Regions from separate parts of the Halomonas sp. THAF12 genome, predicted to be linked through region 2. Evidence: predicted binding sites of a transcription regulator. Region 2 holds the regulator's gene; the other holds the start of a gene.

Region 1 (10,964 bases), on a different replicon from region 2:
GCGCCAAATACCCCCAGGCGATGGAATGCCTGGCCAAGGATCGGGACGAGCTGCTGGCGTTCTATGACTTCCCGGCAGAGCATTGGGTGCACATCCGCACCACCAACCCGATCGAGTCGACCTTCGCCACGGTCCGCCTGAGGACCAAGCGCAGCCGGAACTGCGGCTCTCGGGACACGACCCTGGCGATGGTCTTCAAACTGCTCCAGACCGCCCAGAAACGCTGGAGGCGGATCAAGCACTTCCAGAAGTTGGAGCTGGTCGTCAGCAACGTCAAGTTCCAGGACGGGGAGCAGGTAGCCGATCAGTCAGACAGGAATGCGGCCTGACCGTCATCCACCAGATTTGACAATAACTCAATGGCCCCGTGGTGGCGGTGTTAGCCACGGCGGCCTTTGTCTCGCTGCTCGCCCTCTTTCCATGGGGCGTCGTGTATCTCGTGCGCCGCCTGCGCCCTGAGATGGACGCAATGACGCTCTGGCTAGGACTACCGGCGGCATGGGTGCTGAGTGAATGGATGCGCACCTGGTTCTTGACCGGCTTTCCCTGGCTCTTCATTGGCTACAGCCAAACCGACACCACATTTGCCACCATCGCCCCCGTCTTTGGCGTACTTGGCGTGAGTTTTCTGGTGGCGCTGCTCGCTGGCGGGCTTGCCTGGGTTATCCTGGGGCCAAGCCTGCGCCGTGCTGCGGTAGTCGGTGCCGTGTTAGTCGCTACCCTCGCCGGCTTGCAACTGCTGGATCGTGAATGGACGCAGCCAGCCGCTGACCCAATCGATGTCGTCCTATTGCAAGGAAACATCGCGCAAGACAAGAAATGGGACCCGAGCTACCGGGACATCACACTTGAGCGCTATCAGGCGCTTACCGCGCAGCATCTCGGGGCCGACATCGTGATCTGGCCAGAAGCGGCAATCCCGATGTGGCATGACCAGGCCAAAGAGTATCTTGCTGAGCTTGAGGCGTTAGCCGATCAGGCAGGCACATCGTTAATGATTGGCGTCCCGGTACGCGAGGCGGAGGGCCGTACCTACAACGCCGTGGTAAGCCTCTCCGATCCCTCAGGCTTCTACTACAAACGCCACCTGGTGCCCTTCGGTGAATATGTTCCGTTTCGGGATCTTTTGGGGTCGGCCCTCGACGTGCTCGGGGCGCCCATGTCCGACTTCACACCGGGACGGGAAGCGCACGTCCTGAATGCAGCAGGGGTGCCCGTAGGGGCACTCATCTGCTACGAGGCGGTCTTTGGTGCCGAAGTCACTGAGCTTCTGCCCGAAGCGCAGTTACTGGTGAATGTCAGCAACGATGCCTGGTTCGGCAGCTCGCTCGGCCCCCTCCAGCATTTCCAGATGGCACGCATGCGTGCCATCGAAACCGGACGTGACCTTCTTCGAGCCACGAACACCGGTATCACAGCAGCCATCAATCATGAGGGCAAAGTGCTCAAGCGTGCTCCGCAGTTCGAAGTGGCCACCCTCAGCGCCGAAGTGACACCGCGAACTGGCGCGTCCCCTTATGTGCGCTGGCGGGATTGGCCTGTCCTTGGCCTGACCGCACTCGGACTCGGCCTGCTCCTGCTCCGTCGAATTCGTCGGCATCATCGGTTGGGTACATGACGCTTGTTATTTAGCAGCGAGCAAATTCTAGATTGGGTCAGGAGGAAGGGGATATGTCTACTTATGGCAGTCGGCTCGCAGAGAAAGCCCACGAGCCGGGAAAGGCGATGCGCTGGCTGTGGCTCTCGCTCCTGTTACTGTTTGTCGATCAGGCGAGCAAGTACCTTGCCAGCACCATGCTAGCGCATGGTGAAAGCGTGCCTGCCGCACCCTTCTTCAATTGGGTCCACCGCCACAATACGGGGGCGGCCTTCAGCTTTCTCGCGGATGTCGGCGGTTGGCAGCAGCCGCTTTTCATCGGACTGGCCCTGGTTATCTCGATATTACTGGTGTACTGGCTTTGGCGTTCACCACGCGTACTGAGTTATCGGCTCGCCCTCAGTGCGATCCTCGGCGGCGCGTTGGGCAATGTCGCAGATCGCTTGCGGTTAGGCTACGTAGAGGATGAGTTATTGTCAAATCTGGTGGATGACGGTCAGGCCGCATTCCTGTCTGACTGATCGGCTACCTGCTCCCCGTCCTGGAACTTGACGTTGCTGACGACCAGCTCCAACTTCTGGAAGTGCTTGATCCGCCTCCAGCGTTTCTGGGCGGTCTGGAGCAGTTTGAAGACCATCGCCAGGGTCGTGTCCCGAGAGCCGCAGTTCCGGCTGCGCTTGGTCCTCAGGCGGACCGTGGCGAAGGTCGACTCGATCGGGTTGGTGGTGCGGATGTGCACCCAATGCTCTGCCGGGAAGTCATAGAACGCCAGCAGCTCGTCCCGATCCTTGGCCAGGCATTCCATCGCCTGGGGGTATTTGGCGCCGAAGCGCTTCAGCGTGCGGTCGAAGGCCTGATGGGCCGCCTCGCGCGTCTCGGCCATCCAGATCTCGTGAAGGTCGGCCTTGATCTTGGGCTGCACCGACTTGGGCAGCTTGTTCAGCACATTGGCCGTCTTGTGGACCCAGCAACGTTGGTGCGCCGTGGTCGGATAGACCTTGCTCAGCGCCTTCCAGAAACCGAGCGCACCATCACCGATCGCCAGCCTGGGGGCCTCTGTCAGGCCACGCTCTCGCAGGCCCGTGAGCAGTTCTTTCCAACTGGCTTCCGACTCGCGATGGCCATCCTCGACGGCGACCAGTTCCTTGCGGCCATGCGCCGTGACGCCGATGATCACCAGCAGACAGAGGCGGTCATCCAACCGCACATTGCTGTAGACGCCATCGGCCCACCAGTACACATAGCGGCGGTCCGCCAGGTCCCGCTGACACCAGACCTTGTGCTCGTCGAGCCACTGGGCCTTCAGTCGCGAGACCGTGTTGGCCGACAGCCCCTTCGCCTGGTCACCCAGCAGGGCCGACAGGGCCTCCTGATAGTCGCCGGTGGAGACGCCCTTGAGATAGAGCCAGGGAATCAGCTCCTCGACGCTACGGGCCCGTTTCAAGTAGGGCGGCAACAGGGTGCTGTTGAAGCAGGCCTGGCCGCCACTTCGGTCCCGCACCTTGGGCACCTTGACGGTGACGTCACCGATGCCAGTCTGCACGGTGCGCTCCGGCAGATAGCCGTTGCGTACCACCGCCTGCCGACCGTCCTCCAGAGTCGTGTCGGCATACTGAGCCAGGAAGGTGGCCAACTCGGCCTCCACGGCCTTGGCGATCAGGTCTCGTGCCCCTTGGCGCAACAATTCGTGCAACGGGTCAGAGGTCTCGGGTTCTGGCTGCGACAGGGCTCGGAGAGTAGAATCGGTCATGGCGTATCCGCTCTTGTTGATTGAGATCTTGGTCGTGATCAATCAACAGGATACGCCACCCTTCCTACCTCCTCCCGTACACCAGAAATCACCATAGCTCGTAGAGGATTTTCTCGATTTTCACTATGCCCAGTGGCACTGGCCATCGTTCAACCTAGCGGACGTATGGATCTTCCTCGGTGTCGCCCTCTTTATTTGGGCGGAAATACGACATCAACCAGGCAGCCGCCGCCGCTGAATCGCCTAGCGTCTTCGCTATCGCATGCTTGACTTCCGGAATAGGCGCGTCCTGGGCCTTGATAAGGCGGCACGCCTTCATGAGCCAGCTGTACGTTCCTGATGCACGACTGCTGCCAAGGGCTCTGCTGCATCCTAACCAATCTGGAAGAGCGCACCCTGCTGGACCTGCTACCCGGTCGTCAGCAAGAGAGGGTGACAAGACGCCTCATGAGCATGGCCAACCGCCACCAGGTCGAGATCGTCAGCATGGACATGTGGAAGCCCTACCGCCGCGCCTTCCAGACGGTGCTGCCACAGGCCCGTATCGTGGTCGATAAGTTCCACGTCGTGCGCATGGCCAACGAGGCCTTAGAGAAGATCCGCAAAGGCCTAAGGAAGGAGTTGAAGCCCAATCAGCGCCGGACCCTCAAAGGTGACCGGAAAATCCTGCTGAAGCGCGCTCACGACGTTTCAGACCGCGAACGGCTCATCATGGAGACCTGGACAGGAGCATTCCCCCCAGCTCTTGGCGGCTTACGAGCACAAGGAGCGCTTCTACCATATCTGGGACTGTACCAATCGGCGTGGTGCCGAACAGGCTCTCGCCACCTGGATTGACAACATCCCTCAGGGGCAGAAGGAGGTTTGGAAGGATCTCGTCAGCGCCGTCAGTGGCTGGCGTGAAGAGATGCTGACCTACTTTGAGACCGACATCCCGATCACCAACGCTTTCACGTAGTCGATAAACCGCCTAGCCAAGGACAAAAACCGTGATGGCCGGGGCTATTCGTTCGAGGTAATGCGAGCCCGGATGCTCTATACCACCAAGCACAAGAAGAAGGCGCCACAAGTCAAGGAATCCCCGTTTCTGGGCAGAGCCACCATGACCTACAACATGGGACTCCCCGAGCCTGAGAAGAACTTCGGTGTCGATCTATCAACCTTCTGGAAGGACTAAGGGTTGGATGGGGCTGGAAGGCCCATCAACCACTTAATCCGGATACCCAAAATAATCAGGGAAGCGCCTCTGGCCAGAGGCGCAGTGCCAATGCCTATGCAGATGCAAGGCTGCTTAACATTAGCAGCCTCAAATGATGCCCTGATCGCTGCCTCAAGGCCTCCCACCCGTAGGCCAAATAACAGACAAAAACGCCCCTTTTCTTGAAATAGAAAAAATTACGCAATTTCTTTACGCAAAACCGCCCCGCCAGGGCCTCCTGGAGGGGCGGTCGGCGTGCGTAAAGAAAACGACCATATTGCATACAGCCGCTATCGGCCAAAAGCGGACATCATGCCCGGGCGAGTCATCACCCGGGCAGTCGCTATCACCTTGCGACGTTACAGCGTCATGTATGGCTGGGCTTCTCCGGCGCGAAACTGGTAGACATTCCAGTCATCCTGCTTCGGTCCCGGCATACCCGGTGTGCCGATGGGCATGCCCGCAAGGCCGATGCCATCGGTATCGGGCTGCTCTTCGAAGAGCCTTTCCACCGCCGCGAAGGGCACGTGTCCCTCGATGACATACTCACCCATCTCGATGGTATGGCAGGAGCCCAGTCCGTAGGGCAGTCCGACTCGCTCCTTGACCTGACCGATCGGGACGTCGTCGACGATGGCGACCTCGACGCCGAGCGCCTCAAGCTGGCGGGCATACTCATCGCAGCAGCCACACTGGGGGTTCTTGTAGAGCGTCGCCGCATTGGGCAAGGCCGCCTGGGCGGTGCCGGCACCGATCAGCAGTGCAGAGGAGGCAAGCAGAGTGGGGACAAGGCGTTTCATGAGCGATCCTCCCGGGAACGACGAGACGTGAAGAGATACTTGACGAGAGTAGCGATGCCGAGGCCGAGCAGAAGCATGACACTCAGAGGCATCAGCCAGCCCATCCAGCCCATTGAACCCATCAGGGCAAAGCAATCGTTGGCGTACATGATGTGACTCCTGACGAAAGTTAGGGAGCACCGATAACGAGCCAATATGTCGTTACCGGGAAGTCGAGCGACGTCAGGATCTGGGAGGTTCTCGGGGTGGTGCAGCGATGAACTCAACCACGGCCGGGTCGGCCAGGTCGGCAAGAGCGTCTGGAGGGACGCGGGGGACAGTCGGCGTGGCGGTCAATGCCGCACAGGCGCCGCAATCGGCGTTGGCGTGATCGAGCATCTCGACCTGGGAGGTACCGCAGTCGACGGCGCAGTCATCCATAGACGCATGACCGGGCAGGCTGGCGACCAGCAGCAGAGCCGCGAGCAGCAGCGCCAACAGGCGTACTCCTCGGAGGTGCAGCAGGCAGCGAACATTGCAGGTCATTCGGTCATCCTCATGGTCGAGTCCCCATTCTGCCTCGGTGGCCGTGTCGTCCAACATGATCCAGGACAAGGGATTCGGCATGGTCTTTATCAGAGCCTTGGATGCTACAACCTACGTGTAACACAAGAGTCAAGGGGTTTCGAGTTCAGTCTCATTTCAGGTTGCTGCAGTATAACCAAGGCTCCACTGATACGATCAAAGAGGTTACATGATGCGTAAGTCTCTGCTGGCCATCACCCTTGGCCTGGCCGCCACTTCCGCCCTTGCTGCCGGTGAACATGGTGGCTCCCATTCCTCCACGCCTGATGCCGAGATCGACCGCACCATCCAGGTCGAGGCCGGTGACATGTGGTTTGATCCCGAGACACTCGGCATCACCGCTGGAGAGACTGTGCGCTTCAAGGTAGTCAACACCGGCAACCTGAAGCACGAATTCGTGATCGGCGATGCCGCAGCCCAGGAAGCGCACCGCGAGATGATGCAGGCTATGGGAGACAGTGGTCATGGTGACGGCCACGACGGCCATGGCGGCCATGACATGGCGGAAGGTGCCCATGGCGGCGCTATGCCGGCGGTGACCATCGCCCCCGGCGACACCGCAGAGCTGGTGTGGACCGCCCCCGCTGACGTGGAGTCGCTCGTCTATGCCTGTAATATCCCTGGGCACTACGAATCCGGCATGGCCGGGGAGATCCAGCTAGGCAAGTGAGCCGACGCATGAAGCTCTTGCTACTCGAAGATGACGACTTGCTGGCCGAGAGCCTCGCCGAATCCCTCAAGGACAACGGTTACCGGGTCGATTTGGCCGCGTCCCTGAGAGACGCCGAGGCGCTCTCGACCACCGAGACGTACGCGCTGGCGATCATGGACCTGGGCCTTCCCGATGGCTCGGGTCTCGACCTGCTCAGGCGGTGGCGCCAGTCGGGCCGGGACCTGCCGGTGCTGATCCTGACGGCTCGGGACACCTGGGAAGACAAGGTCGTCGGGCTCGAAGGCGGCGCGGATGACTACTTGACCAAACCCTTCCACGAAGCCGAGCTTGTCGCCCGGGTCAAGGCGCTGTTACGCCGCCAGTCGGGGCGACTCTCCCATCAGTTGACGCTGGGTGGCGTTGCCCTGGACGAGGCCAACCAGTGCGTCCGAGTGGCCGATGGTACCTGGCACCCCCTGACAGGCACCGAGTTCGTGCTGCTGCGCTACTTCATGCACCATCCGGGACGGGTGCTCTCCAAGGAGCACCTGCTCAACCAGCTCTACGCCCTGGAGCAGGACGCCGCGGCCCCCAACCTCATCGAGGTCTATATCGCGCGGCTACGCCGCTACCTGGGCAAATCAAGCATCCAGACCCGTCGCGGCCAGGGCTATGTCTTCGTTGCGGATTGACCGACGCAGCCTGCGTCTCCGCTTGCTGGCCTGGCTGTCGGGTATCGCCCTGCTGGTCACCGGGCTGACCTGGCTGCTGCACGGGATCCTGCTCAACGACCTGGCGCGGGACTTCCTGGGGGAACGGCTCGAACGCGAGGCCGATCACGCCATCGAGCAGCTGCGCCGCGATCATCTGGCCACCGCGCGGGTCCTGGACTCCGCCAGTCGCGGCTTCGCGATTTTCCACCACCTCTATGTGTTGCGCCTGGGCGATGAGGTCTCGGCCTCCCATCCGCGTTGGCAGGAGGCACTGCGACCACTGCTGGACAGTGGCGAGTCGCTGGCCGAGGTGCGTGAGGCGGGTCAGCACCTGCTGGTCTTTCGCCAGCCCTTCACCCTCGACAATCAACCCGGGGTGCTGCTGATAGGGGAGGATTTCTCCCGAGTGGAGGCGGGACTGCACCGCCTGCACTGGTGGGTCGGCGGCATCGCCGCCAGCCTGCTGCTCCTGCTGGGGGTGCTCAACCTGCTAGCCGTCAGCCGAGGAATGGTGCCGCTGTCGCGGCTGCGCGACCAGCTCGGCGAGCTGCAGGCCGGCAGGCGCGATCGTCTCTCTCTGGACGTCCCCTCCGAACTCGACAGTCTGGTCGGGCAGCTTAACCGCTTCATGGACGAGATCGATGCTCGCCTGCAGCGCTCCCGTGAGTCGGTCGCCAACCTCTCCCACGCGCTGAAGACACCCCTGGCCGCGGTCATTCAGGTGCTGCGGGGCTCGCGCCCCATCGATGCCACGCGTCGCCAACGCCTGGTGGAACGCCTGGAGGAGATTCACGCCCAGCTCGATGTTGAACTTCGACGCTCGCGCATCGCGGGGCCCAATGTCGGGCGCCTTGCCGATCCATACCGCGACGCCAGCAGACTGATCGAGATGTTCCGGACCCTTTACCCGGCCAAGCGCTTCACCCTGGAGGTAGCCGAAGGCACCGGACAGCGCATTCCCATCGAGTCTCAGGACCTGTCAGAGATGATCGGTATCGTGCTGGACAACGCCGGCAAATGGGCCAACCAAGAGGTTCACTGCGAGATAGTGATGGAGGAGGGTCTCGTCCTGCGTGTCGAGGATGATGGGCCCGGCGTGCCGGACGACGACGTGGCCTGCCTGGGGGAACGCGGGTGGCGCCTGGACGAGTCACACCCCGGCTATGGGCTGGGCCTGTCGATCCTGAACCAGCTCTTGAAACGCTATGGCGGGAATGTCCAGTTCGGACACAGTCCCCTGGGCGGTCTGAGCGTGGAAATTCACGTGCCCTTTGCAAAGGATGCGCCGTAACCTGGCATTTTCAGGCGTGATTCAGCTTGCCCCGTCATGATGTCGCCTTCTGACATCGACGGGAGTCACAGATGGCACGTTCCAGCGTAATCACGCACCCGCTGTCGCGCCGACGGCTGCTCAAGGGGGGTGCCGCCCTAGGCATCGGCTCGGCAGCCGCCCTTGGCCTACGCCCTGCCTGGGCCAATCCATGGGGGCAGACCAATACCTACGCCAAGGGGATCGAGGAAGGCCCGGAGGTGGCGCTGGCCATCCGTCGCGAGTCGCTTGAGATCGATGGTCAGGCGGCGCGGCCCTACACCATCAACGGCGAGAGCCCCGGGCCGATGATCCGCCTCAAGGAGGGCCAAGATGCCGTACTCAGGGTGACCAACCTGCTCGATGAGCCGACGTCCATCCACTGGCATGGCCTGATCCTGCCGCCCGACCAGGATGGCGTTCCCGGCGTCAGCTTCGCCGGCATCGCCCCCGGTGAGACCTTCACCTACCGCTTCCCGGTACGCCAGAACGGTACCTACTGGTACCACAGTCACTCCGGCCTTCAGGAGCAGCTCGGCCATGCCGGGCCACTGATCATCGACGCCGCCGAGCGCGAACCCTTCCGCTATGATCGCGAGCACGTGCTGCTGCTCACCGACTGGACCTTCGAGGATCCCATGGCGGTGTTCCGCAACCTCAAGACCGCCGAGGGGTACTACAACTTCCAGGAACGCACTATCGGCGACTTCTTCGCCGACGTGCGCGAGAAGGGCTTTGCGGCGACGGCGGAGATGCGCGGCATGTGGGCCAAGATGCGCATGAGCTCACGCGACATCGCCGACGTCACCGGCAGCACCTACACCTACCTGCTCAATGGCCACTCTCCCGAGGAGAACTGGACGGCGCTGTTCAAGGCCGGCGAACGGATCCGCCTTCGGGTCATCAATGGCTCGGCAATGTCCTACTTCGACGTACGCATCCCAGGGCTCAAGATGACCGTGGTGGCCGCCGACGGTCAGCCGGTGCAGCCGGTCCCGGTGGACGAGTTCCGCATCGGGGTGGCCGAGACCTACGACGTGCTGGTCGCCCCCGAGGACGACACCGCCTATACGATCTTCGCCGAATCGATGGATCGCAGCGGCTATGCCCGCGCGACCCTGGCACCGCGGGAGGGCATGGCCGCGGAGATCCCCGAGCGTCGCAGGATCGCCGACCGCGGCATGGAGGCCATGGGTGCCCATGGCATGGACCACTCCAGCATGTCCGACAGTGACATGGAGGGCATGGATCATTCCAACATGTCCGGCGATGACAGGGAGGGCATGGATCATTCCGAGATGGACCATGGCGGCAGCATGGCGAGGGAATCCGCCAAGACCCGCGGGAACGGCATGCTGGCGGCGGGAGAGGCCCAGCCGGGCTCGCGCTATGACCAGGCCGGCATCGGCATCGATCCCAACGCACGCCGCACCCTGGTCTACCGCGACCTCAAGGCCTTCACCCCCTGGCCCGACCGCCGTGAACCCGGCCGCGAGCTGGAGCTACACCTCACCGGCAACATGGAACGTTACATGTGGTCCTTCGACGGCAAGACGTTCAGCGAGGTAACGGGCCCCATTCACTTCGAGAAGGACGAGCGGCTGCGCCTGATCCTGGTCAACGACACCATGATGGAACACCCCATCCACCTTCACGGCATGTGGATGGAGCTGGAGAACGGCCAGGGCGAGCTGATCCCGCGCAAGCACACCCTGAACATCAAGCCCGGCGAGCGCGTCTCGGCGTTGATCACCGCTGATGCCGAGGGCAGCTGGGCCTTCCACTGCCACCTGCTCTATCACATGGACGCCGGCATGTTCCGGGTCGTCAAGGTCGCGTAAGGAGACGCCATGAATACCAGAATCCCGATGATCGCGGCCGGTGCCCTGCTGGCCACGCTCCCGCTCTCCGTCGCCCTGGCAGAGGATGGCTATGATGCGCCGGCGGACTGGCCCGCCCCCATGGCCAAGCACAACATGGCCATGGCGCTGTTCGACCGTCTTGAATATGCCGTGCCCGACAAGGGTCATGAGGAATTGGTCTGGGACTTCCAGGCCTGGTACGGCGGGGACATCAACCGGGTCTATGTGAAGTCCGAGGGCGAGAACGTCCAGGGCGATGGCGAGGATGCCGAGTTCGAATCCCTGGAGCTGCTCTACAGCCGGCTGATCGCCGATTTCTGGGAGCTGCAGGGCGGTATCGGTTACCAGGGTGGGGTCTTCTCCGATGATCACGCCGAACGTGGCTATGGGGTGATCGGCCTGCAGGGCGTGATGCCCTACGGCATCGAGACCGACCTGGCGTTTCAGGTCAGCGACGAAGGCGACGTCTCGGCCAGTTTCGAGGGCGAGTACGACCTGCGCCTGACCCAGCGGCTTTAC
Region 2 (10,964 bases):
CCAGGGCGGCTACGGCTTCCCCGACCTGACCGACGACGCCTGGCTCTACGGCGGCACCCCCGAGGCCATCGTCGCGACCCTCACCAACGGGCGCAACGGCCTGATGCCGGCCTGGCAGCAGCTCGGCGAGGACAACATCGAGAACCTCACCCAGCACGTGCTGTCGCTGTCCGGCCGGGCCGAGGACGCCCAGCGCGCCGAGCAGGGCGCGGCGGTGTTCGCCTCGGTGTGCGCGGCCTGCCACTCCCCCGACGGCACCGGCAACCAGGCCCTGGGAGCCCCCGACCTGACCGACGACGCCTGGCTGTATCGCCGGCCCGGCCAGCCGCTGGCGGCCTCCATCCGCCAGACCCTGCGCAACGGCCGCAACGGCCACATGCCGGCCCAGGCCGCCTATATCGGCGAGGACAAGGTCCACCTGGTGGCCGCCTACGTCTACGGCCTCAGCCGCCGCGACTGAGCCCGGGCGGCGGGGCGCCCCGCCCCGCCGCCATCCTCCCGCGCGAGGCCGCCTGCCGAGAGCCTGCCATGAGCGACAAGATTCCCCACCGCGACATCACCGACGCCGGCGACACCGTCAGCCAGGCGATGTACGCCCGCCGCCGCCACCTCTACGTGCGCGAGATCAAGGGCGCCTTCCAGCGCCTGCGGCGCAGCGCCAACTGGGCGCTGATGCTGGCCTACTTCCTGATCCCGTGGATTCCCTGGGGCGACCGCCCGGCGGTATGGTTCGACCTGCCCGGCCGCGAGTTCCACCTCTTCGCCGCCACCTTCTATCCCCAGGAGTTCATGCTGCTCTCCTGGCTGCTGATCATCTGCGCCTTCGGGCTGTTCTTCATCACCGTGTTCGCCGGCCGCGTGTGGTGCGGCTACACCTGCCCGCAGAGCGTCTGGACCTTCCTGTTCATCTGGGTCGAGCACCGCCTCGAGGGCCCGCGCAACCGCCGCATCAAGCTCGACAAGCGCGGCTGGGACGCCGACAAGCTGCGCCGCAAGCTCGGCAAGCACGTCGTCTGGCTGGCCATCGCCGCCGCCACCGGCCTGACCTTCGTCGGCTACTTCACGCCGATCCGCGAGCTGGCGGTGCAACTGCCGGCCCTCGAGGCCCACGGCTGGTCGTACTTCTGGGTCGGCTTCTTCACCCTGTTCACCTACCTCAACGCCGGCTGGCTGCGCGAGCAGGTGTGCATCTACATGTGCCCCTACGCCCGCTTCCAGTCGGTGATGTTCGACGCCAACACCCTGATCGTCTCCTACGACGCCGATCGCGGCGAGCCGCGCGGCCCGCGCAGCCGGCGCCTCGACCATGACGAGGCCCGCGAGGCCGGCCACGGCGACTGCATCGACTGCGAACTCTGCGTGCAGGTCTGCCCTACCGGCATCGACATCCGCGACGGCCTGCAATACGAATGCATCACCTGCGCGGCCTGCATCGATGCCTGCGACGGCGTCATGGATCGCATGGGCTATCCCCGCGGGCTGATCCGCTATACCACCGAGAACGCCCTCGAGGGCAGGCCCTCGCACCTGCTGCGTCCGCGCCTGCTCGGCTATCTGGCCGTGCTGCTGGTGATGATCGGGCTGTTCGCCTGGGCGGTCGGCGACCGCACCCCGCTGGGCTTCGAGGTGGAGCGCGGCCGCCAGCAGCTGTTCCAGATGACCGACGACGGCAGAGTCCGTAACGTCTACACCCTGACGGTGCGCAACCTGGACCGCGAGGACCACGCCTACCGCCTCGCGGCCTCGGGCCTCGAGGGCCTGGCCCTCGACACCGACCGGGTCAGCGTGCCCGCCGGCGAGTCGCGCCGGCTGGTGGTCGAGGTCACCGTACCGCGCGACGCCCTGGCACGCCCCAGCCACGAGATCCGGCTGCGCCTCGAGGCCATCGACGATCCCGATATCCGCCTCGAGCGCGACGGCCGCTTCATAGGAGAGACCCGCTGATGACGGCGGAACACGAGACCATCCCGCCCTGGTACAAGCAGTTCTGGCCCTGGTTCCTGATCGGCCTGCTGGGCGCCTCGGTGACCTTCAGCCTGGTCTACCTGGCGCTCTCGATTCACTACTTCGACGGCACCGTGGCGGAGGACTATTACAAGGAAGGCCTGGCCATCAACCAGCAGATCGCCAAGCAGGAAGAGGCCCGGGCGCTGGGGCTCTCGGCCGCCCTGCGCGCCGATCCGACCACCGGCGACCTGGTGATCGACCTGGCCGGCGAGGCCCGCCCGGAGCGGCTGACCCTGACGCTGATCTTCCCCACCGAGAGCCAGCGCGACCGCCGGCTGACCCTCGAGCACGTGCGCGCCGGGCGCTACGTCACCATGCTCGAGGCGCCCCTGCGGCATCGCTGGTATCTGCACCTGGAGCCCGACGACGGCGGCGAACCCGCCTGGCGGCTCACCGGCGAGGCCTGCTTCCCCGCCGACGGCGACATCGACCTGGCGCCCGGGGTCTGAGCGGCGCCATGACCGCGACCGCCCCGACCGCCGCCAGGGCCGAGGCCGCCGCCTGCTACCACTGCGGCGCCAGTGTGCCCAAGGGCGCGCCCTGGACCCTGACCCTCGACGGCGCCGAGCATCCGCTGTGCTGTCCCGGCTGCGAGGCGGTGGCCCATGCCATCGTCGACGGCGGCCTGGCCGGCTACTACCGCTTTCGCAGCGAGCTGCCCGCGCGCCCCGACGACCGTCGCGCCGCCGAGTCCGAGACCTGGGCGGTGTTCGACGACCCGGGCCTGCAGGCCCGCTTCGTGCACCGGGACGACGACGGCGTCCACGCCACCCTGGCGGTGGAGGGCATCACCTGCGCGGCCTGCGCCTGGCTGATCGAGCATCGCCTCAACGCCCTGGACGGCGTCCGCACCAGCGCCGTGAACCTCGCCCATCACCGGGTCCGGGTCGCCTGGGATCCGGCGCGCCTCGCCTTCTCGCGGCTGCTCGCCGAGCTGGCCGCCATCGGCTATCCGGCCCAGCCCTACGAGCCCGACGAGGCCCAGCGCCGCCTGCAGCGCGAGGAACGCCGCCAGATCCGCCGGCTGATCGTGGCCGCGGTGGGCATGATGCAGGTGGCGATGTTCTCGATCCCCTTCTACGTGTCCGGCGACGACGGCCTGGGCGGCGACTTCGATACCCTCTTCCACTGGCTGGCCTTCGCCCTGACCACGCCGGTGGTGCTCTATTCGGCCCAGCCGTTCTTCGGCGGCGCGTGGCGCGACCTGCGCCACCGCCGGCTGGGCATGGACGTGCCGGTGTCGCTGGCCATCGCCGGCGCCTATCTCGCCAGCACCTGGGCGCTGCTGGTCGGCCACGGCGACGTCTACTTCGACTCCGCGGCCATGTTCACCTTCTTCCTGCTGGCCGGTCGCTTCCTGGAGGTCCGCGCCCGGCGACGCGGCGGGCGCCGCGGCAATGCCCTGGCCGGGATGCTGCCGCTGTCGGCGATCCGCCTCGACGAGGGCGACGAGGAGCGCCTCCTGCCCGCCAGCGAGCTGGCCGCCGGCGACCGGGTGCTGGTCAGACCCGGCCACGGCGTGCCCGCCGACGGCGTGATCGAACAGGGCGCCTCGAGCCTCGACGAATCGATGCTCAGCGGCGAGGCGCTGCCGGTGACGCGCGGCGTGGGCGACGCCGTGACCGGCGGCAGCCACAACGTCGAGAGCCCGCTGACGTTGCGCGTGACCCGGGCCGGCCCCGATGCCCGGGCGGCGCAGCTGCTCGACCTCACCGACCGCGCCTTCGCCGAACGCCCGCGCATCGCGCGCCGGGCCGCCCGGCTGGCGCATCACTTCGTGCTCCAGGTGCTGCTGATCGCCGCCGCCACCGGGCTCGCCTGGTCGTTCATCGACCCCGAGCGGGCCTTCTGGGTAACGCTCTCGGTGCTGGTGGTCAGCTGCCCCTGCGCCCTGGCGCTGGCCACGCCCACCGCCCTGACCGCCGCCCACGGCCGGCTCCATCGGCGCGGCGTGCTGCTGACCCGCGCCGACGCCCTGGAGACCCTGCCGCGCCTCGACCGGATGATCTTCGACAAGACCGGTACCCTGACCCGCGGCGAGATGACCCTCGAGCACACGATCCCGCTTGCCAGCGACGATCCCGAGCGCCTGGCGGCCGTGGCCGCGGCCCTGGAGGCCCACTCCGAGCATCCCATCGCCCGCGCCTTCCGCCCCTATCGCCGCGCCGACATCACCGCCCGCGACGTCATCGCCCGCCCCGGCCGGGGCCTCGCCGGCGTCATCGACGGCCGCCCCTGGCGGCTCGGCCGGCCCGACTTCGCGGCCCCGGACGCCCCTCCGGCCCCCCCGGACGGTGACGCCGAGCACGGCCACTGGCTGCTGCTCGCCGAGGACGGCCAGCCGCGGGCCTGGTTCGCCCTGGGCGACCGGCCCCGGGAGGACGCCGCCGCCACCGTCGCCGCGCTGGCGGCGCGGGGCATCGCGGTGGAACTGCTGTCCGGCGACGCCGAGGCACCCACCCGGGCGCTGGCCGAGCGGCTGGGCATCGACGCATGGCGCGCCGGCGCCAGCCCCGAGGACAAGCTCGCCCGGCTGCGCGAGTGCCAGGCCGACGGCCAGCGGGTGGCCATGGTCGGCGACGGCATCAACGACGTGCCGGTGCTGGCCGGGGCCGACCTCGCCATCGCCATGAACGACGCCACCGACCTCGCCCGCACCCGGGCCGACGCCGTGCTGCTCGGCCCGCGCCTCGGCCGCCTGGTCGAGGCCGTCGACATCGGCCGCGCCACCCGCCGCAACATCCGCCAGAACCTGGGCTGGGCGCTGGCCTACAACCTGCTGGCCCTGCCGCCGGCGGCGATGGGCTGGGTGCCCCCCTGGCTGGCGGCGCTGGGCATGTCGGCGAGCTCGCTGGTGGTGGTCGCCAACGCCCTGCGCCTCACGCGCCGAAAGCTGCCCGACATTCCCGTGGATTCCCCCGCCCAGGACGCCCCATGAGCATTCTCTACCTGCTGATCCCGCTGTCGCTGATCCTGCTCGGCCTGGCCGTCTGGGCCTTCTTCTGGGCCGTGCGCCACGACCAGTTCGAGGACCTGGAAGGCCCGGCCCACCGCATCCTGTTCGACGATGACGACCCGCCCGGGGAGGCGCCCCGCCGGCACGGCGACGCCGACGCGCCGACCGGGAAACACGACAAGGAAGCCTGAATGAATCCGTCTGGACTCGATCTGCCGCCGCTGGCCGCGGCCTTCGTCTTCGGCCTGCTGGGCGGCGCCCACTGCATCGGCATGTGCGGCGGCATCATGAGCGCCCTGAGCTTCGCCGTGCCGCCCAGCCTGCGCCATCCGGCGCGGCTCGGCGGGCTGCTGCTGGGCTACAACCTGGGACGCATCGCCAGCTACATGGCCGCCGGCGCCCTGGCCGCCGGCCTCGGCACCCTGGTCGGCCTGGCCCCGGGGATCCGCCAGGCGCTCCAGGTCCTGGCCGCGGTGATGCTGATCCTGATGGCGCTCTACATCGCCGACTGGTGGAAGGGACTGCTGCGGGTCGAGGCGCTCGGCAGGCGCCTGTGGCGCCATCTGGAGCCGCTCGGACGGCGACTGATGCCGGTGGTGACGCTGCCCCAGGCCGTGACCCTGGGCGCGGTCTGGGGCTGGCTGCCCTGCGGGCTGGTCTACTCGATGCTGACCTGGAGCCTGGCCGGCGCCGACCCGCTGCGAGGCGCGGCGCTGATGGGCGCCTTCGGGCTCGGCACCCTGCCGGCGCTGCTCGCTACCGGCCTGGCCGCGCGACGGCTCGGCGCCCTGATCCGTCATCCGGCCACCCGCACCCTGGCGGCGCTGGCGATCATCGGCTTCGCCCTGTGGCAGCTGTGGGGCCTGTGGCCGGGCGCGATGGAGATGGCCCACGACGCCGGGCACGCCGGGCATCATTGAGCCGCTAACGCCCGCACGTTTGACCCAGCGCAACACCCCTGGGGGCCGCGAGCACTAGCCTGACGACATGAACGCTCGGAACTCCGCCATGTCCGTCACCCTTCCCGCCGACTTCGGCGCCGACGACTACGCCGCGGCGCTGACCGCCAGCAATACCCAGGCCCGCCCGCTGTCGCTGCATCTGCGCCTGCCGCTTCGCCACGACGTGGATGCCCGCGGCGACGGCAAGGGCATGGATCCCTTCGAGGTCGATCTGGCCCGGCTCGACCGCGAGATGGTGCTGGTGCGACGCTGCCTGGCGCCGGAGCGACGCCTGGAGGCCCTGCACTGGGGAAGCGGCCTCCCGCCTTCGCTGACCCTGTCGCAGATGAGCGGCCTCGTCGACCGGCTGGCCTCCCGCTTCCCCTTCGAACCGGGGCGCCCGCGCGACTTCACCGTCGAGCTCGACCCCCACGCCACGGATCTGCTCACCCTGCGTCACCTGGAGGCCCTGGGCTTCAACCGGCTGAAGCTGATCATGCGCCTGCCCGCGGCCGGCCGGCTGGACGCCCTGCCCCGCCTGCAGTCACGCGTCGAGCCGCTGCTCGACGAGACCGTGCGCATGGGCTGGCACTCGCTGAACCTGGTGCTGATCGTGGCGCCGACGATCCCGCCGCGGGAGGCCGTCGCCGCGCTCGCCGCGCTGCTGCCCATGTCGCCGCCGCGCCTCTCCCTGCGCCCGGAGCCCGCCTGGCAGGAGGGCGAATCGACGCTGCCGACGGCGCTGCTGGCCCGGGTCGACGAACGCCTGGCCGAGGCCGGCTACCGGGCACTGGGACACGGTTCCTACGCCCGTCGGGGCGCCGCCCTGGAGGATGCCCTCGCCCAGGCGCGTCGCGAACGGGCGCGCGACCGACTGGGGCTCGGCACCGGCGCCATCTCGCGGCTGCCCGACGCCGTGGCCTGCAACGCCACCTCGCCCCGGGACTACGCGGCGGCGCTGAACGACGGTCGGCTCGCCACCGCCTCGGGGCGCTGGCGGAATGCTCGCCCGCCCGGCCCCGGCCTGACCTGAGACTCGCCCAAGGGATGCTATGCCCGAACCGGGGCTATCCGCCATAATGGGGGAGGCAAGCCCCGATCAAGGAGGACAGCATGCCCGACACCGCAGCCGGCCGGCGCCGTTCCCTGCTGCACGAGACCCGCTGCCGGACCTGCAGCCTGAGTTCCCTGTGTCTGCCCCTGGCCCTCGAACTGGAGGACCTCGACGAGTTCGATGCCATCATCCGGCGCCGACCGCCGCTCAAGAAGGGCGAGTCGCTGTTCCGCCAGGGCAGCCCCTTCACCAGCGTCTACGCGGTGCGCTCCGGCAGTCTCAAGCAGGTCACCAGCGAAGGCGGCGGCACGGATCAGCTGACCAACTTCTACCTGCCCAGCGAACTGGTGGGGCTCGACGGCATCGACGAGTCGAGCTATCCGGGCTCGGTCATCGCGCTCGAGACCACCACCGTGTGCGAGATCCCGTTCGACCGCCTCGACGCCCTCTCCGAGCGCCTGCCGGAGCTTCGTGCCCAGCTGTATCGCAGCATGAGCAAGGAGATGCGCGACGACCGCCGCATGATGCGCCTGCTGTCGCGCAAGACCGCCGACCAGCGCCTGGCCACCTTCTTCGCCAGCCTCTCCGATCGCTTCCGCCGCCGCGGCTACTCCGCCTACAGCTTCCGCCTCTCCATGTCCCGGGCCGACATCGGCAACTACCTGGGCCTGGCCGTGGAGACCGTCAGCCGCATCCTGGGGCGCTTCCAGCAGCAGGGCCTGGTGGCCGTGTCCGGCCGCGAGGTGAACATCCTCGACCTGGACGCCCTGGCCGAGCTGGCCGAGGAAGAGGGCTGTCGCTGACGGCGCCAAGCGCCAAGCGCCAAGCGCCAAGCGCCAAGCGCCAAGCGCCAAGCGCCAAGCGCCAAGCGCCAAGCGCCAAGCGCCAAGCGCCAAGCGCCAAGCGCCAAGCGCCAAGCGCCAAGCGCCAAGCGCGGCAGAATGATGTCATGGCCATTGTTGACGTCAACGAAGAAACCCACAGGACTCGACGTCCCGTGGGTTTCTCATCGGCTTCCTCGACATCTGCCGCCCGTTACTGAGCACCCGGGCGCTTGCCGCTAGGCGCTACTCACTCGTTATGCAGGTCGATGCGATCGGCCTGCATCTTGGCCTGCTTGTCCTCCAGCCCGGCGAAGTCGAACAGCTCGCGGTCGGCCAGCTGCGAGGGCGCGACGTTGGTGACCGCCTTGAACATGCTCTCCAGGCGGCCGGGATGCTTGGCCTCCCACTCGGCGAGCATCTCCTTGACCACCTGACGCTGCAGGTTGGGCTGCGAGCCGCACAGGTTGCAGGGAATGATCGGGAAGGCCATGCGCTCGGAGAATTCGGCGATGTCGGCCTCGCGGCAGTAGGCCAGCGGGCGGATGACGATGTTCTTGCCGTCGTCGGAGAGCAGCTTGGGCGGCATCGACTTGAGGCTGCCGCCGAAGAACATGTTGAGGAACAGCGTCTCGAGGATGTCCTCGCGGTGGTGCCCGAGGGCGATCTTGGTGGCCCCGATCTCCTCGGCGTAGCCGTAGAGGGAGCCGCGGCGCAGCCGCGAGCAGAGCGCACAGGTGGTCTTGCCTTCCGGGGTCTTCTCCTTGACCACCGAGTAGGTGTCGCGCTCGAGGATGTGGTAGTCCACGCCGAGGCCGTCCAGGTACTCGGGCAGCACGTGCTCGGGGAAGCCGGGCTGCTTCTGGTCGAGGTTCACCGCCACCAGCGAGAAGTTCACCGGCGCGTTGCGCTGCAGGTTCCGGAGAATCTCCAGCATGGTGTAGCTGTCCTTGCCGCCGGACAGGCACACCATCACCTTGTCGCCCTCGCGGATCATGTCGAAGTCGATGATCGCATTGCCGACCTGGCGCCGCAGGCGTTTCTGCAGCTTGTTGAACTCACGCTTGGCCTTGGCGTCGGGCGCCTCGGCGGACGGGGTCGACGGCTCGGCCGAAGCGGCCTCATCGGCGGGACGGGGATCGAAGGTCACGGCATCTTGCATGGTCGGGGCGCTGCCAGGGCATCGGGGAAAGGGAAAGGGCGCCTATCCTACCACCCTGCCGCGAGACTGGCGACGTGGTGCCCGCTCAGCCGCTGCGACGGGCGAGCACCGCATCGCGGTCCAGCCGCAGGTGCATCAGGGCGGTGGTCACGGCGGTGCCCAGCACGCTGTGACGCCCCATCAACGGCACCTCGAGCTGCTCGGCGACCCGCTCGAAGGCCGGCGCCACCTCGAGCCGCGAATGGTGGTGATGGCGCTGGTAGCGCTGCACCAGATCGATGCCGGCATTGGGCAGCTCGAAGCCGAACCGGGCGCGCAGCTGGCGGTTGAGCAGCGCCAGATCGCGGTCCAGGCGCCAGCCCACCAGCGGCCGGTTGCCGACGAAGTCGAGCAGCCGCGCCAGCGCCTGGTCGATCGACACGCCGTCGTCGAGATCGATGCCGCGCAGGCCGTGGCGGCGCAGCGTCTCGGCGTCCACGCCCTCCGGGCGCGCCAGCCTGAGCTCCAGCGACTCGCTGGTCAGCACCCGGTCGCCGCGCAGCCGCACCGCGGCGATGGCCAGCGGCTCGGCGCCGCGCACGTCGCCGCCGGTCGACTGCACGGCCAGCGCCACCAGCTCCTCCCCGGTATAGGGACGGAACAGCCAGCCATACTGGCCATGGGCGTGGCGGTGACGGTCGACCAGGCGGCGCAGGGTCTTGAGCATGTCGATGTCCTTGTCGTGATCAGGCGTATTCGAGGTGATAGCGGTGAGAGAGGCGCTGCTTGAAGTCCTTGACGATATGCAGCGCCTCCCGGAGCAGGTCGCGCTCCAGCGACGACAGCGACTGCACCACCACCCGGTCCGGCTCGCCACCGTCGTCTTCGCCATCGCCGGCGAGGCGCGCCAGCTGCTGCTCGAGGCGCAGCTCGGTGAACAGCGACAGCGCCTCGCCCAGGTCCTCGGCGAAGCGCTCCTCGAGCCGGCCGTCGGCCGCCAGGGCGTCGAGCCGCTCCAGGGTCCCGGTGGCGAGGATGCCGCGCTCCAGCGCCATGACCCGCACGCCGTGCACGATGGGGAAGATGCCGCCCTTCTTGATGTCGATGCCGTGCTGCGGCTTCTTGAGCGAGCCGAACAGGGTCAGCGGCGTGGAGAAGCGCAGCACCGGACGGGCGAAATAGGAGAGCAGCAGCTCGTCCCTCGACGCCGCCTCGAACAGCGCCGCCCTCACCCGCTCGAGCAGCGCCGGATTGCCGGCCACGGCATGGGCATCGAGCATGATCGCCAGCTTCATCAGGCTGTCGCCGTCGCGGGCCTCCACCCAGCGCGCGATGCGCGCCTTCCACTGGCGCTCGGTGCCGACCCAGTCGGGGTTGGAGACCATGATGTTGCCCGGGCAGCGCGGATAGCCCAGCCGGACCAGGGTCTCGGTGAACTCGGCCATGCGCTCCATGCAGTCCGGCCAGTCGAGGGCATCGTCGAGGATCAGGCCGTTGTCCTGGTCGGTCTTGAGCATCTGCTCGCCGCGCCCCTCGCTGCCCATCACCATCAGGCAGCTGTCGCGCTGCCGCCGCTCGGGCATCGAGAAGCCCCAGGCCTTGTGGATGATGCGGCCGTTGAGCGCCGCGAGCAGGCCCATGGCGAAGCGCAGCTTGACCCCCTGGGCCATCAGCGCGCCGGCCAGCTCGGCGGTGCGGCGGCTGGCGACGGCGAGCTGTTCCAGGTCGCCGGCCTGCTCGACCTGCAGGCTCACCACGTGGCTGCGGCTGGAGAAGTAGCTGAGCACGTCGGTCAGCTCCACCACGCCCACCGGCGCCTCGTCCTCGACGATCACCACCCGCTCGATGCGATGCCGGGTCATCAGCACCAGCACCTCGAACAGGTACTGATCGGGGCGCGCGGTGATCAGCGAGCCCCGCGCCAGCGACGACAGCGGCGTCTGCTGGCCGAGCCCCTCGAGCACCAGGGCATCGAGCAGGTCGGTCTTGGTGACCATGCCCGGCCCGTCCTCGCCCTCCACCAGCAGGCTGTCGACGGCCTCGT

The links. The regulator FNR, encoded in region 2, switches genes on or off when oxygen is low (the NO sensors DNR and NnrR bind a similar motif). The targets are predictions, from matches to a motif close to TTGATNTANATCAA.
Region 1: the regulator FNR is predicted to act here: its motif matches at 5,926-5,939, upstream of FIU88_RS18555 (plastocyanin/azurin family copper-binding protein).

Annotation. Positions count from the first base shown of each region.
Region 1 is NZ_CP045400.1:137,186-148,149, reverse strand. It holds gene FIU88_RS18595 (IS256 family transposase) at 1-329, shown strand, start outside; gene lnt (apolipoprotein N-acyltransferase) at 371-1,618, shown strand; gene lspA (signal peptidase II) at 1,672-2,118, shown strand; gene FIU88_RS18580 (IS256 family transposase) at 2,094-3,347, opposite strand; partial or broken gene FIU88_RS18575 (signal peptidase II) at 3,448-3,585, shown strand; partial or broken gene FIU88_RS18570 (ISL3 family transposase) at 3,714-4,524, shown strand; gene FIU88_RS18565 (DUF411 domain-containing protein) at 4,905-5,345, opposite strand; gene FIU88_RS19255 (hypothetical protein) at 5,342-5,494, opposite strand; gene FIU88_RS18560 (hypothetical protein) at 5,568-5,870, opposite strand; gene FIU88_RS18555 (plastocyanin/azurin family copper-binding protein) at 6,079-6,579, shown strand; gene FIU88_RS18550 (response regulator transcription factor) at 6,588-7,253, shown strand; gene FIU88_RS18545 (sensor histidine kinase) at 7,234-8,565, shown strand; gene FIU88_RS18540 (copper resistance system multicopper oxidase) at 8,637-10,424, shown strand; gene FIU88_RS18535 (copper resistance protein B) at 10,434-10,964, shown strand, end outside.
Region 2 is NZ_CP045399.1:3,005,577-3,016,540, forward strand. It holds gene ccoP (cytochrome-c oxidase, cbb3-type subunit III) at 1-460, shown strand, start outside; gene ccoG (cytochrome c oxidase accessory protein CcoG) at 529-1,944, shown strand; gene FIU88_RS13975 (FixH family protein) at 1,944-2,456, shown strand; gene FIU88_RS13980 (heavy metal translocating P-type ATPase) at 2,465-4,945, shown strand; gene ccoS (cbb3-type cytochrome oxidase assembly protein CcoS) at 4,942-5,154, shown strand; gene FIU88_RS13990 (sulfite exporter TauE/SafE family protein) at 5,155-5,883, shown strand; gene FIU88_RS13995 (hypothetical protein) at 5,972-6,937, shown strand; gene fnr (fumarate/nitrate reduction transcriptional regulator Fnr) at 7,018-7,761, shown strand; gene ttcA (tRNA 2-thiocytidine(32) synthetase TtcA) at 8,030-8,941, opposite strand; gene FIU88_RS14010 (exonuclease domain-containing protein) at 9,027-9,647, opposite strand; gene FIU88_RS14015 (putative nucleotidyltransferase substrate binding domain-containing protein) at 9,667-10,964, opposite strand, start outside.